Regions from separate parts of the Streptomyces sp. NPDC005925 genome, predicted to be linked through region 2. Evidence: riboswitches for the same ligand, from Rfam matches in the RefSeq annotation. Region 2 holds a riboswitch; the other holds the start of a gene.
What was found. A riboswitch is a leader RNA that binds a small molecule or an ion and turns the genes downstream of it on or off. The one in region 2 is predicted to bind cyclic di-AMP.

Region 1 (7,437 bases), on a different contig from region 2:
CCAACGCGATCCGGTATTCCGAGGGCCCCATCCGGTTGCGCCTGATCAGGGAACGGACGCTGGTCTGCGAGGTGTTCGACCATGGCGCCACCGCACCCCACATGCGCCACCCGCGCACCACCGACGAGGGCGGGCGCGGGCTGCTGCTGGTCTCGCAGGTCACCCAGCGCTGGGGCACCCGGTTCGTGCCCGACGGGAAGATCATCTGGGCGGAGCAGCCGCTGACGGACCCGCTGTCCTGACGCCGCGTCGAACGGCGTGGCGCACTGCCCGGAGGGAACCGGATGGGCAGGAACACGGCGGGCGGCGGGCAGGCCCTGTGCCAGCGGTTTCGGGCGGCGGGGCCCGCGCCTAGACTGTTCCCCCACGTTGTGCCGGGTTGACCAGCTGGAACGCGGCGGTTGTGCCGATCGCCAAGTTGAGGAGCGACGCCTTGTTCTACTACTTGCTCAAGTACGTGCTGCTGGGCCCGCTGCTGCGCCTGGTGTTCCGGCCGCGCATCGAGGGCCTGGAACACGTGCCGTCGTCGGGGCCGGCCATCGTCGCGGGCAACCACCTCTCCTTCGCGGACCACTTCGTGATGCCGGCGATACTCAAGCGGCGCATCACGTTCCTGGCGAAGGCCGAGTACTTCACCGGCCCCGGGCTCAAGGGCAGGCTGACGGCGGCGTTCTTCCACAGCGCGGGCCAGATCCCGGTGGACCGGTCGGGCAAGGACGCGGGTCAGGCCGCGATCCGTGAGGGTCTCGGCGTGCTGGGCAAGGACGAGCTGCTGGGCATCTACCCGGAGGGCACGCGCTCGCACGACGGCCGGCTCTACAAGGGCAAGGTCGGTGTCGCCGTGATGGCGCTGAAGGCCAAGGTGCCGGTGATTCCGTGCGCGATGATCGGCACGTTCGAGGCGCAGCCGCCCGGCAAGGTGGTGCCCCGTGTCCATCCGGTCGTCATCCGCTTCGGCAAGCCGCTGGACTTCTCCCGCTACGAGGGCATGGAGGACGAGAAGGCCATCCTGCGCGCCGTCACCGACGAGATCATGTACGCGATCCTGACGCTGTCCGAGCAGGAGTACGTCGACCGGTACGCGGCCGTGGTGAAGGCGGAGGAGACCGCTGCGCAGAAGGCGGCGCAGGCCGGGAAGGGCCGCCGTTTCCCGCGCGTGCCGCTGAGGTGACCGAAGCCGGAGCGGTCGGCGGCGAGGGGAAGCAAGGAGAGCAGGGGCGGCGGGAATGTTTCTCCCGCCGCCCCTTGTGTCACTTTCGTGCCGCTGCCGTCGGTTACGGCGTGGGCGTGGCGTGCGGGTCGCACGTCACGTCGGCGGCGTCCAGCTTGCCGGTGAGCAGGTAGCCGTCCACCCGCTCGTTGATGCAGGGGTTGGTCAGGCTGGTGACGCCGTGGGAGCCCGCGTTCTTCTCCGTGATGAGGCGGGAGCCCGCGAAGCGCTGGTGCAGTTCGACGGCACCCTCGTACGGGGTGGCGGCGTCGCGCTCCGACTGGACGATCAGGACCGGCGGAAGCCCCTTTCCGGTCTTCACGTTCAGCGGGGTCTGCTGCCTGACCGGCCAGGTGGCGCACGGCAGGTTCATCCAGGCGTTGGCCCACGTCATGAACGGGTGGTCCTGGTGGAGCCGCGTGTTGTCGCGGTTCCAGGTCTGCCAGCTGGTGGGCCACTTGGCGTCGGTGCACTCGACGGCCGTGTAGACGGCGTTGCCGTTCTCCGCGGAGGCGTTGCCCGCGGTGTCGGACATGTCGGGTGCGGCGGCGTCGACGAGCGCCTGGGTGTCTCCGGCGACGTACTTGCTGAAGATCTCGGCGACCGGCGCCCAGGAGGAGTCGTAGTACGGCGCGCTCTGGAAGAAGGAGATGAGCTCGGCCGGGCCGATGACCCCGCCGAGGGGGCTCTTCTTCGCGGCGGCGCGCAGTTCCAGCCACTTCTCCTGGACCTCGGCACGGGTGGCGCCGAGGTGGTAGGTGGCGTCGTTGGCGGCGACCCAGTCCTGCCAGTCCTTCCAGCGTCCCTCGAACGCGACGTCCTGGTCCAGGTTGGCCTGGTACCAGATCTTCTCGCGGGAGGGGTTGACGACGCTGTCCACGACCATGCGGCGCACGTGACCCGGGAAGAGCGTGCCGTACACGGCGCCCAGGTAGGTGCCGTAGGAGACGCCCAGGTAGTTGAGCTTCTGCTCGCCGAGCGCGGCGCGGACGACGTCGAGGTCGCGCGCGGTGTTCGGCGTGGTCATGTGCGGCAGCATCTCGCCGCTGCGCTCGTAGCAGCCCTCGGCGTACTCGCGGGCCAGCTTGCGCTGGGCGAGCTTGTCCGCCTCGGTGTCGGGCACCGGGTCGGCCTTGGGAGCCTTGACGAACTCCTGCGGGTCGACGCAGGAGATGGGCGCCGAGTGACCGACGCCGCGCGGGTCGAATCCGACGAAGTCGTACGCCTTCGCCGTCTTCGCCCACACCGCGCTCTTGGTGGTGACCCGGCGCGGGAAGCGCAGGCCGGAGCCGCCGGGGCCGCCCGGGTTGTAGATGAGGGCGCCCTGGCGCTCGGCCTTCGTGCCCGTGCTGCCGATGCGGTCGACGGCGAGCTTGATCTGCTTGCCGTTCGGCCTGGCGTAGTCGAGCGGGACGGTGACCCAGCCGCACTGGATGGGCTTCTCGAGCCCCCAGTCGGCGGGGCAGTCCTGCCAGTCGATGCCGGTGTGCGCCGCGCGCGCCGCCGCGAGGGCGGCGCCCCGGGCCTCACGGTCCTGGCCGAAACCGGCCGGGCTCGCGCTGGCCGTGGGTGCCGTGACGGCCCCGGCCAGCAGTGTGGCGGTGACGAGCGCACCCGCCGAACCCAAGACGGTCACCCGCCGGTTCAGTTTTCTCTTCCTCAAGTGGGTCTCCCGTACATTCTTGCGATTGGGTACGGGGATCCTCGCGGCTGTGCGATCTCCGGGAACAGGGGTCAAGGGACTTCTTTGCCAATCCGATAAACGGAACGAAAGGTCCGTTCGTCGGAAAGCCACCCGAGGCAGCGGGTGTTCCGCAGGCCGGACCCGCCGCGTCCGAGGCCGAGGCCAACGTTCCGGTGCCGAAGCTCCCCAGCACTCACAGGCAGTCCGTGCCCGTCAGAGCCCACGTCGACCTTCCGGTGCCGAAGGTGCCCGGTCCCATGCCCTCGGCCGAAGTCGCTGCCGAGATGACGTCCAAGTCCTCCGGCCCCGCGGGAGGGAAAGCGCCGCTGCACCGCTGCCAGAATCCTGGGCCGCGCCCCGGCAGTGCCTGGGGCCCGCCGCCCGACGACAACCGGCACGGATGGGCGGGAGGCCGGACCGGGGGTGGCCGCCGACTGCCCCGAAGGTCCTTTGTCCGGCCGATCCTCCCGCGATCCTCTCAGCGGTGAGGGGATCTCACACGGCCAGGAGGCGACGGGCAAAGGCAGCCGCGGTCGCGACGACGCGGGCTCGCACACGGGGTGACGTTCGCTCACCGGTGGCGGGCCTTCGTTGTTCTTCGCCCCGACGCGCCCATGCTGCGGAATGATCACCCTGTGACACGTCGAGTACTGGGCAGGGGACCGGCCGCGATCGAGCCTCCCGGGGAGGTGACAGGGGCGCGTCTGCTGCCCGCGGAGAGACTTTCCGGGCCGGACAGGGCAGTGGAGGCTGCGGAGGGCGAGCGGCTGCCGCAGGAGGGCCCGCGGCGGCCCGGCCGGCGACCCTTGGGCCCGGGGGGAACTCTTCGGGTCGCCGCGGATTCGTGATGCGCGTGGCCAGCGAGCTGCTCGGCTCGTTGGCCACTGCCGCCGGTGCCGTTGCGCCAGCGCTCGCCGGCGCAGGGGCGGACGACGCCGGCACCAAGGGTCCGGCCAACCTCGGGTTCGCGCCGGACCCGGCGACGCCGACGACGCCGAGCCATGGCGGCAGGTGCGGCTTGGCCCGGTGCGGAGGGTAGGCCCCCGGCGCTGCCCCCGCCGCGGTTGCCGGTGGTGCCCCGGCCCCGCGCCGCGGGTGCTGGACGGCGGGCGACGCACCGCCCGGGTCACCCTTCCGCCGCAGTCCGGCGGTTGCCGCGCCCCCGGGTGACGGGACTCCGGCGGGTCGGACCGCACGTAGGGCCGGGGGTGAAACGGGCCGAACGGCGTACCCCCTGTCGGCGTAGACGCGCGTCCTTTTCCGGGCCCGGCGCAGTTGCGCGCCGGCGTGGGGCGTGCGGGCGCCGAGCGGTGCTCCGCCGCTGGTCCGGGGCTCGTCGAGGTAATGGACGAAGGACTCCGAGACCCCTCTGTCCACCCGAATGGGCGAAGGGTGATCAACGCCACAAAGCCCTGCGCATGGGGATATTCATACTGCCGACGGTCAAGATCCTTCACTGACGACAAGCCCCCGCCACCGCGGCGGGGCGGTCCGGGCGGACGCCGAATCCTGCCGCCGCCCGGATGCCCGGTCGACAGAAGAGGATGGATCGGCAGGAGTGGAGGACCCGAGCACGACGGGCCGCCGGACCGGCACGACAGCCGTTCCGAGCAGCCCTTGGGGTGAAGCCGCAGCAGCGGCCGGGCTACTTCGCCAGCCCGAATCCGACAGGTCATCCTTCACAGGCGGCTGACGAAGGGTTGCGCATGACCGCGCTCAATCGTGTCCCGTCTCTCCTGGTCCGGGCCGGTACGGCCTCGGCCCTCACCCTCTCCGTCGTGATCGGTTCCCTCGTGATCCCGGGCGCCGGCTCCGAGGCGGTCGCCGCCTCCTCGGCCCACAAGGCGCTCCGGATCGCCGCTTCCAAGAAGGGCGCCCCCTACCGCTGGGGCGCCACGGGCCCGCACAGGTTCGACTGCTCGGGGCTCACGCTGTACGCGTACCGGAAGGCCGGCAAGAAACTTCCGCGTACGGCGGCCCAGCAGTACAACCGGACCCGGCACATCTCCGCGAGCAGTCGCAAGGCCGGTGACCTGGTGTTCTTCCACTCCGGCCGCTACATCTACCACGTCGGCATCTACGCCGGCGGGAACAGGATCTGGCACGCCCCGAAATCCGGGGCGGTGGTGCGGCTGGAAAGGATCTGGAGCCGCGGAGCCTGGTACGGGCGCGTGCGCTGACCACACGCGGGCGGCGGCACCGACGTGCCGTCGCCCCCGCACCGGGGCTGTCCTACGGCTCCTGCTGTCCCGCCGCCGCCACCGCTCCGGCCGGCGGGGCCGTGCCGTGCCACGGCAGCTCGATGGAGACCGTCTTGCCGCCCTCGCGCGTGGGTCTGACGCGCAGCCTGCCGCCGCACTCCGCCGCCAGCCACCGGATGATCCTCATACCGCGCCCGTTGTCCTGCTGGACGGCCGCGGGCAGCCGCTTCGGGAACCGCGGGTGGCTGTCGGTCACTCCGACGCGCAGGCGTTCGTCGCGGTGCAGGGCGACGTCCACCGTGAAGGTGGGTGACGTGCCCAAAGTGTGCTGGACCGCGTTGGTGGCGAGCTCGGACACGATGAGCCGGATCGTCTCGGACTCGTCCGTGCCCGCCGGCAGTCCCCATTCCGCCAGTGTGTCCACCACGAAGGAACGGGACGCGGACACCGAGGCGGGATCGCTTGCCAAAGTGACGGATGCTTCCAGATGGTCTGCCATGGCGCTCTCGTCCCTTTCCCAGGGGACCTTGGTCCGGCATGAAGCGGACGGTTGGAGTACGGTCCCGGACTGGTGCTTCCTCGCCACACTGCCATCATCACCACGGCAAGGGCGGCGATCCATCAACATCTGCATATATCTGTCGCTCGATGCGGTGAACTCTGCGACGCGAGAACGTATTTGGGCGACTCGTAAGGAGTAAGGAGAAGCCCATGAAGCACGGGCCCGCGGTGCGCCGCCGCAAACTGGGCGCCGAACTGCGTGCGCTGCGCACCTCGGTGGGCCTCACGAGTGGGGAAGCGGCCGGGCTGGTGGGATGGCACCAGTCGAAGGTGAGCCGGATCGAGACCGGCACGAGCGGCGTGAAACCGGCCGACGTGAGACTGCTTCTGGACGCCTACGGCGTGGCGGACGACCAGCTCCGGGAGTTATTGCTCGTCCTCGCGGGCGCGCACGACGGCAACGGACGCAACCACTGGTGGCATGCCTATCGCGGTGAACTGCCGCCCACCTACCGGGACTTCATCAGTCTGGAGTCCCAGGCGAGCGCGATGCGCACCCTGGAGACCTCGGTGGTGCCGGGACTGCTGCAGACCCCGGAGTACGCCAGAGCGGTGACCTGCGCCGCGGTCGAAGGCCTGTCCGAGGAACGGCTGGACGCGCTGGTGGAGGTGCGGCTGGCCCGGCAGGACGTGCTGCGCGCGAAACCCCCGCTGACGTTGAGCGCGGTACTGGACGAGGCCGTACTGCGCCGGGAAGTGGGCGGGCCCGGGGTGATGTCGCGGCAGTTGGAGAGGCTGACGGAGGCGGCGATTATGCCGCACGTACGACTGCAAGTACTGCCGTTTGCCGCCGGAGCCCACATCGGGGTCACGGGATCTTTCGTTATTTTCTCATTTTCGCGCACATCTGATCTGGATGTCGTCGTTCTCGACCACTTGACGAGTAGCCTCCATCTCGAACGGAAAGAAGACTTAGAGGCCTACGCAGAGGCCTTCGACTCCCTGCTGGCTCACGCTCTCTCACCCGAGGAATCATTGGAATTCATCGCCGGTATGACCGGTGACACGTAAGGAGGCACCATGACCGCACTGCCTCGGAACGTCCCTTCCAGCAACGACCTGCACGACGTGCACTGGCTGCGCAGCAGCTACAGCACCGGAGCGAACAACTGCGTCGAGGCGGCCCGTCCACGCTCCGGTCCCTGGACCGGGCTGCTGGCCGTCCGCGACTCCAAGGAACCGGCCGGACCCGCGCTGCTCTTCTCCCCGGAGAGCTGGGCGGCGTTCACGGTCGCGTTCCGGTGAGCCGCCGGGCACCCCGGCGCGACTGACCGGTCACCCCGGACGACACACGGCCGTGCGACGCCGACTCATGGCCGCGTCTCGCCGATGACCCGCACCGCGTGTTCCAGCTGCTCCCCGGAGAGATCCGCGCGGGCGGTCAGCCTGAGCCGTGAGACACCGTCGGGCACGGAAGGAGGACGGAAGCAGCCCACGGCCAGTCCCTCGACGCGGCAGTCCGCCGCCCATCGCACGGCACCCTCCGGGGACGGCGCGCGCACGGAGACCACCGCGGCGTCGGGACGTACCGCTTCCAGGCCCCCGGCCGTCAGCCGGGCGTGCAGCTCGGCCGCGACCCCACGGGCCCGCGCGGCCCGCTGCGGCTCGCGGCGCAGCAGCCGCAGCGCCGCCAGCGCCGCGCCCGCGGCCGCGGGCGCGAGCCCGGTGTCGAAGATGAACGTCCGGGCCTCGTTGACCAGATGGTCGATCACCCGGGCCGGGCCCAGGACCGCGCCGCCCTGGCCGCCGAGGGACTTCGACAGCGTGACCGTCACGACCAC
Region 2 (7,437 bases):
CGGCACAAGGCGCTGCTCATCGCCGACGAGGTGCAGACCGGCCTCGGCCGCACCGGCGACTTCTACGCCCACCAGCACGAGGAAGGAGTCGAACCGGACCTGGTGTGCGTGGCGAAGGCCCTGTCCGGTGGCTACGTCCCGGTCGGCGCCACCCTCGGCAGGGACTGGATCTTCAAGAAGGTCTACTCCTCCATGGACCGCGTGCTCGTCCACTCGGCGAGCTTCGGCGCCAACGCGCAGGCCATGGCGGCGGGCCTGGCCGTATTGTCCGTGATGGAGAACGAACAGACCGTGGCCGGCGTCCGGGCCACCGGCGAGTTGCTGAGGTCCCGGCTGGCCGCGCTGGTCGACACCTACGAGCTGCTCGCCGACGTCCGCGGCCGGGGGCTGATGATCGGCATCGAGTTCGGCAGGCCGCGGTCACTGAAGCTGCGTGGCCGGTGGGCCATGGTGCAGGCCGCCCGCACGGGACTGTTCGCGCAGATGGTGGTCGTGCCCCTGCTCCGGCGCCACCGCATCCTCACCCAGGTCTCCGGCGACCACATGGAGGTCATCAAGCTGATTCCGCCGCTGATCATCGGCGAGCGGGAGGTGGACCGCTTCGTCGACGCCTTCACCGCCGTGATGGACGACGCGCACAGCGGCAGCGGGCTGATCTGGGACTTCGGCCGGACCCTGGTGAAGCAGGCGATGACCAACCGCTGAGGCACCACTTTGCCTCTCAGGCAAAAAATTTGCCTGAGAGGCAATCCCTGGGCTGAATAGACGCATGAACTCGTCCGAGCCCGTTTCAGAGCCCGAGCGCGCGTACCCACCCCCGCCCGACCGAGAGTCCGCCCCCACGCCCGAGTACGGCCCCGCGCCCGAATCTCGCCCTGAGGCGAACCCGCCCGCTGATCCGCCCGCCGATCTGTCCGCCGATCTGTCCGCCGGGCCGCCCGAGGTGGGCACGCTCGTCGCGCCCCAGCTCCGCGCCCTGCGTCGTCGCGCGGGCCTCACCCTGGAGGCCGCGGCCCGCGCCGCCGCCCTGTCGCCCGCCCACCTGTCCCGGCTGGAGACCGGCCGTCGCCAGCCGTCGCTGCCGATGCTGCTGGCTCTCGCCCGCGTCTACGGGACGACCGTCTCCGAACTGCTCGGTGAGCAGACCGCCGACCGGGACGCCGTCGTGCGGGCCGCCGACATGGAACCGACGGCCGCGGGCGGCTGGACGTACTGGCAGGCCGGGTCGCCCGGCCGTGGCATGCAGGCCCTGCGCGTCCGTGTCCCGTACGGCGCGCAGGGCGACGTGGTGCGCGTCCACCCCGGTGAGGAGTGGCTGTACGTGCTCAAGGGCAGGCTGCGGCTCCGTCTCGGCGACACCCTGCACCGGCTCGAGCCGGGCGACAGCGCGCACTTCGACTCGCTGACCCCGCACCGCATCGCCGCGGGCGGCCCGGACGAGGTCGAGCTCCTCTTCGTCCACACCCTGCTGCAGAGCCCCACGGCCTCGCTGTGCCTGGGCCCGTTCACCGGAGGCACGTCATGAGCGACATCGAGGACAAGTTCCCGCGCGCCCTGTGGGTCCGGCTGATCATCTACATCGCCGTGGGGCACGTCTTCGCGGCCTTCGTGTGGCTGCTGTTCGAGGTCGGCGCGCAGTAGGGCGCGGAGCGCGGCGCCGGCCTCGGGGCGTACGTCAGTCCAGCAGGCGTTCGCGCAGCCGCTCGCGGATCTCGGGGGTGACGCCGAGCCCGTTCTCGAGGTAGGCCGGGACGCCGCCCCAGGTGTCCTGGATCGTGTCGAAGGCCGCCGCGAGGTACTCGGCGCGCGCGTCGAACAGGGGGTCGAGCAGCTCCATGACCTCGGGGGAGTAGGCCGAGGCGGACGTGGCGCTGCGGCGCACCTTGTAGCGGCGGTGCTTGGCGTTCGACTTCAGGTAGTCCTCGGCTATCGCGTCCCGCTCGACGCCCAGGGCGAGCAGGGTCACGGCTATGGACAGGCCCGCGCGGTCCTTTCCGGCCGCGCAGTGCATCAGCGCGGGGAGGCTGTCCTCGGCGAGCGAGTGCAGCACCCGCGAGTGCTCCGCGGTGCGCTCCGTGATGACCGTCCGGTACGAGTCGATCATCCGGGCGGCGCCCCTGCCGTCCGAGAGGACCGCGCGCAGCTGCTCGAGGTCGCCGTCCCGCACCATCTTCCAGAACTCGGCGCCGTCGGCCGGGTCGCTCAGCGGCAGGTTCACATTGCGGACGCCCGGCAGCGCGACGTCCGGGCCCTCCAGCTTCTGGTCGGCCGCGTTGCGGAAGTCGAAGATCGTGTGCAGGCCGAGGGAGGCGAGGAAGGCGGCGTCGTCCTCTGTCGCGTGCGCGAGGTGACCGCTGCGGAACAGCACGCCGTACCGCACCCGGCGGCCGTCCACGGTCGGCAATCCGCCGACGTCACGGAAGTTGCGCACTCCGGCCAGCTCGGGCTCGGTCGACGGGACCTGCTGCGTCACGTGGACTCCTCACACTCGGCCCCGCCGGCGCGGCTCACCGACGGGCACACGCCGACGATACGACACGCCTGCCGGACAATATGAGAGGGACGTAGTGACTCAACTTGCGCTGTAACAAATGAAATCGGACATAGTTTTTGATCGGTAGCCTATCCACCTCTATGAGTCATTGGTCCGAATTGGTCGTTTGTGCGTAACGTGCCCCGATAGTAAGGGGGATGGGGTGTGGGGCGTGAGCAGCGTCATAATCGTGACGATCCGCTGTCGCCATGTTCACGTAATTCAACCGCGTTACCTGGGGATTGAAGAAGCGCGAAAGATCCTGTTCCACGCTCGGTGACGGGCATAACCCTGATCGCCCGCACAAAAGCGCGTTCGCGGACAAACCCAGGCTTGTTTCTCAGCCATCCGGTCGCTTACGTTCGCCACCGATCCGGACGGACGCCTAATCCTGCCGCCGTCCGGAAGCCCGCACACACTTCGACCCGTGTACGGCAGGAGCGGGGGACCCACAGGTACAACCGCCTGTTCCGGTCTCCGGACACAGGCTCGGGGTGAAGCCGCGCACACCGCGGCCGGGCATCTCCAGTCCGAACCCGACAGCTCACCTCGTAGGCGCCGGAGAGGAATTCGCCATGCCCGCGAAGGGTAAGCACCGCCGTACGAAGTCACCGCGTTTCACCCGGTCCATCGCCGTCGCCGGAACCGGCGGCGCCGCACTTGCCATTCCGCTTCTCGGGGCCACCGGCGCTCACGCCGCCCCCGCGCAGCAGGTTTCCGAAAAGGCCGTCCAGTCCCTTCCGGAGGCGCAGCACAAGCCCGCCGGCAAGGACACCGCGAAGAACTCCGCCCCGCGCGTCTACACGGTGAAGGGCGGCGACTTCCTGTCGAAGATCGCCGACGAGCAGAACGTCAGCGGCGGCTGGAAGAAGCTGTACCGGGACAACCGCGCCACCATCGGCGACGACCCGTCGCTGATCCACCCCGGCCTCAAGCTCGCCATCGGCAAGAAGGCCGCGACGAGCACGGCCGAGCCGTCGGCGAAGTCCTCGTCGGCCTTGAAGTCGTCGAAGTCGTCGAAGTCCGCGAAGACCGCCGCGCCCTCGTCGGGCCGGAGCACGACGCCCGCCGCGCAGCCCTCCGGCTCCGGCTTCGTGCTGCCCGTGTCCGGCGCCGGCGTCGGCACCGCCTACAAGGTCCCCGGCGGCATGTGGTCCAGCGGCTACCACACCGGCGTCGACTTCGTCGTCCCGACCGGCACCGCCCTGAAGTCCGTCGGCGCGGGCACCGTCGTCTCCGCGGGCTGGGGCGGCGCGTACGGCAATCAGGTCGTCATCAAGCTCGGCGACGGCCACTACGCCCAGTACGCCCACCTGTCCTCGCTGTCCGTCTCGGCCGGCCAGACCGTGACCGCAGGCCAGCAGGTCGGTCTCTCCGGCACGACCGGCAACTCCACCGGACCGCACCTGCACTTCGAGATCCGCACCACGCCGGACTACGGCTCGGACGTGGACCCGATGGCGTACCTGCGCTCGCACGGCGCCTCCGGCGCCTGACACCACTTGGCGCACCGGCCCGTACGGCACCCGGCGCGACCACTCGCCTGACACGCAGCCGAAGGCCGGACTCCCGATCCCCGGGGTCCGGCCTTCGGCGTACCCGGGCGGCCGCGCCCGCGGCGCGGCTCCTCGCCCATTCCCGCGCTCGTTCCCGGGTCGACGAACACTCGAGGTGGCTCATCTCACCGCCCGTCACCCCTTTCCTACGCTCGCGTAAGCCTCATGCGAAGGTGAATCATGGGCCGACGTGGCAGACGATTCGAAGAATGACAGCAGATCAGTGATCGGGTCGTACGTGGCGGTGGGGGACAGCTTCACCGAGGGCGTGGGCGACCCGGGCCCCGACGGGTCGTTCGTCGGCTGGGCGGACAGGTTCGCGGTACTGCTCGCGGACCGGCGGCCCGAGGGCGACTTCCGGTACACCAACCTCGCCGTGCGCGGCAAACTGCTCGACCAGATCGTTGCGGACCAGCTTCCCCGAACGGCGCGACTCGCCCCGGACCTCGTCTCGTTCTGTGCCGGCGGCAACGACATCCTGCGGCCCGGCACCGACCCCGACGAGGTGGCCGAGAGGTTCGAGAGGGCCGTCGCCGCTCTGACGGCCGCAGCGGGCACCGTGATGGTGACGACCGGCTTCGACACCCGGACCATGCCCGTGCTGAAGCACCTGCGCGGGAAGATCGCCACCTACAACGGCCATGTGCGTGCCGTCGCCGACCGGTACGGCTGTCCCGTGCTCGACCTGTGGTCCCTCAAGACCCTCCAGGACCGCAGGGCGTGGGACGCCGACCGGCTGCACCTCTCCCCGGAGGGGCACACGCGCGTGGCGCTCCGCGCGGGTCAGGTCCTCGGCCTGGAGGTCCCCGCCGACCCCGACCAGCCCTGGCCGCCGCTGCCGTCGCGCGGCACGTTCGAGGTGCGGCGCGACGACGTGCAGTGGGCGCGCGAGTACCTGGTGCCGTGGATCGGGCGCCGGCTGCGCGGCGAGTCCTCGGGGGACCATGTGACCGCCAAGGGCGCGCTGTCGCCGGACGACATCAGGATGCGCATCGCCGCCGTCGCCTGAGGCGCCAGGAGCGGAAGCAGCGGCGGGGAGGCTGGGCGGCGGGGAGCAGTGCCCCGCCGCCACCAACTCCGCGCGGGTGAGGCCCCGTTCGCGGGCCAGGGCCGCGTCGGCCGGCTCCCGGGCCCGGGCCGGTGACAGCGCGCCCGGGTAGGACGTCAGCTGCACGGCGAGCCCGTCGAGGAGCGCGGTCAGACGCAGCGCCGCGTCGGCGGGCCCGGCGCGGCGGAACTCACCCGCCGTCACACCCTCCGCGACGACCCCGGCGATCGCCGCCTTCCCCTGCCGGTCGAGGCCGCCCGGTCAGACCCTGCGGCACGGGCTCGCGCAGCGCCGCCGCCCACCCCTCGATCCACAGCCGCCACCCGTCGGCGCGTACCACCGCACCGCGTCCCGCAGCCGGCGCAGCGCCGTCGTACGGCGCCCGAGCAATCCGCGCAGCCGGGCGAGGTCGTCCTGGGCGGCATGTGCGAAGGCGGCGGCGACCAGCTTGTCCCTGGAGGAGGAGTGGTACAGCACGAGCGCGTTGCTCACCCCTGGTGCGGCAGCCACATCGGCGATCCGGACGGCGACCACGCCCCGCGCCTCGATCGGCTCGACGGTGGCCCGCGCCATCTCGGCGCGCCGCTCGGCGGCACCCGATCGCACCCTCACCACGGTGTCACCCTACGAGCGGTACCAGCCGAACCGCTCGGAAATGTCCGACAGGCGCTCTTCCGCCACGGCGTGGGCGGCGGCTCGCGGCGTTGTCCCACCGGCCGCCGCGCGGCTCAGCACCCCGTCCGTCAGCGCCCGCATCGAGCCCCGTACGTGGGCGAACGCCTCGTCCGGGTCGGCGTCGACGTCCCCGAACAGCGTCCACCACCACCAGGCGTTGGTCGCGGAGTTCACGACCACGTCCGGCAGCACCATCACCCCGCGCGCCGCCAGCACCGCCTCCGCCTCCGGCAGGACCGGCATGTTGGCCGCCTCGACCACCAGACGGGCGGTGATCCGCGCCTCGTTGGAGACGTCGACGGCGTACGACACGGCCGCCGGCACCAGTACCTCGGCGTCGGCGGACAGCCACGCGTCCGGCGGCAGTTCGCGGTCGCGTGGCCCCAGCGCCCCGCGGTCCACGCCGCCGTGGGCGTCCCGCGCGTCGAGCAGCGCCTCCACGTCGAGACCGTCCGGGTTGACGATCGTGCCCTTGACGTCGGCCACCGCCACCACCGTCAGACCCGCCCGCGCCAGGAAACGGGCCGTGGCGCCGCCCATGGTGCCGAACCCCTGCAGCGCGACGCGCGTCCCGGCGTGCGGCACGCCTGCCCGGTCCAGGGCCGTGAGCGTGGCCTCGGCGACGCCGCAGCCGCCGACCAGCTCGGGCAGTCCGATGCCGTCCACCTCGAGAGCGAAGGCGCTGGCGAGCCGGCGCCGGGCCGCGGTCTCGTCGTCGAGCAACGGGTACACCGCCTGGACCGACGACACGAGCCCCGCCTCGACGACCGCCCGGTCCACCATCTCCTGGCCGAGCCCCAGGTCCTCACCCGTGGTCCAACAGCATGCGACATAGGGCCGCACCGCCCGCAGGAACCGCACCAGCAGCCCGTACGCCCGAGGGTCCCGCGGGTCGCAGTCGATGCCGCCCTTGGCGCCGCCCAGCGGCACGTACCGCCGCGCGGGGTCGTAGTGCAGCGCCTCCTTCATGGACATGCCGCGGGCGAGCCCGGCGACCTCCTGCGCCGTGCAGCCCTCGCGCATCCGCAGCCCGCCACTGGCCACCCCGCGCACCAGCCGGTCCACGACCAGGAAGCCACGGCGACCGGTGATGTGGTCGGTCCAGGTGAGGGACAGCAGCGGGCTGGTCACGGGGTCTCCTGACAGCGGCCGGGCGGGAGAAGCGGTCCGGGGGTGGCCCACTGAACCGCGGGTCAGCATCGTCGGGGATCGGCGACCCTGTCAACGTGCGGTGACAAGGGCTTTTTCGCACCGCGGCCGGGCCGGGCCGCGCGGGCGCGGAGGCCGACCGGTGAGGCGTCCGGGCCGGAATGCGTCCTGCGGGCCCGGCGGTGCCGGTGGGGCTGCCCATAATGGATGTCTGACCGACTCCACCTGGAGGTACTGTGGCCGGTTTCCGTAACCCGGGATCCGGGCTCCGCGCGCTGCGGCCCGCGGCGTTCGGCGCGGACCCGAGCGGCGAGCGCATGGCGCGCATCCGCAGATCGCCGCACTTCGCGGACGGTGTCTTCCAGAACCCCGGCGGCACGGCCAGGACCCGCCCGTCCGGCTCGGCCGGCTCCTTCGCGAAGGTCTACTTCGACAGGGAAGCCCGGCCCCGCCGCTCGCCCCGCGGCACGGTCCCG

Region 1: it holds a riboswitch for cyclic di-AMP, as region 2 does, so the genes downstream of both, ABZ354_RS16970 (C40 family peptidase) here and ABZ354_RS18455 (LysM peptidoglycan-binding domain-containing M23 family metallopeptidase) in region 2, are expected to answer to the same signal.

What each region holds. Positions count from the first base shown of each region.
Region 1 is NZ_JBEXVL010000012.1:110,083-117,519, reverse strand. Features, by position in the region: gene ABZ354_RS16985 (SpoIIE family protein phosphatase) at 1-242, shown strand, start outside; gene ABZ354_RS16980 (lysophospholipid acyltransferase family protein) at 434-1,171, shown strand; gene ABZ354_RS16975 (alpha/beta hydrolase) at 1,275-2,873, opposite strand; cyclic di-AMP (ydaO/yuaA leader) riboswitch at 4,385-4,597, shown strand; gene ABZ354_RS16970 (C40 family peptidase) at 4,601-5,074, shown strand; gene ABZ354_RS16965 (ATP-binding protein) at 5,127-5,594, opposite strand; gene ABZ354_RS16960 (helix-turn-helix transcriptional regulator) at 5,807-6,667, shown strand; gene ABZ354_RS16955 (DUF397 domain-containing protein) at 6,677-6,901, shown strand; gene ABZ354_RS16950 (8-amino-7-oxononanoate synthase) at 6,967-7,437, opposite strand, start outside.
Region 2 is NZ_JBEXVL010000014.1:90,608-98,044, forward strand. Features, by position in the region: gene ABZ354_RS18435 (aspartate aminotransferase family protein) at 1-705, shown strand, start outside; gene ABZ354_RS18440 (XRE family transcriptional regulator) at 770-1,525, shown strand; gene ABZ354_RS18445 (DUF6126 family protein) at 1,522-1,641, shown strand; gene ABZ354_RS18450 (tyrosine-protein phosphatase) at 1,676-2,473, opposite strand; cyclic di-AMP (ydaO/yuaA leader) riboswitch at 2,940-3,104, shown strand; gene ABZ354_RS18455 (LysM peptidoglycan-binding domain-containing M23 family metallopeptidase) at 3,109-4,029, shown strand; gene ABZ354_RS18460 (SGNH/GDSL hydrolase family protein) at 4,313-5,098, shown strand; partial or broken gene ABZ354_RS18465 (TetR family transcriptional regulator C-terminal domain-containing protein) at 5,162-5,710, opposite strand; gene ABZ354_RS18470 (Glu/Leu/Phe/Val dehydrogenase dimerization domain-containing protein) at 5,762-6,943, opposite strand; gene ABZ354_RS18475 (MBL fold metallo-hydrolase) at 7,198-7,437, shown strand, end outside.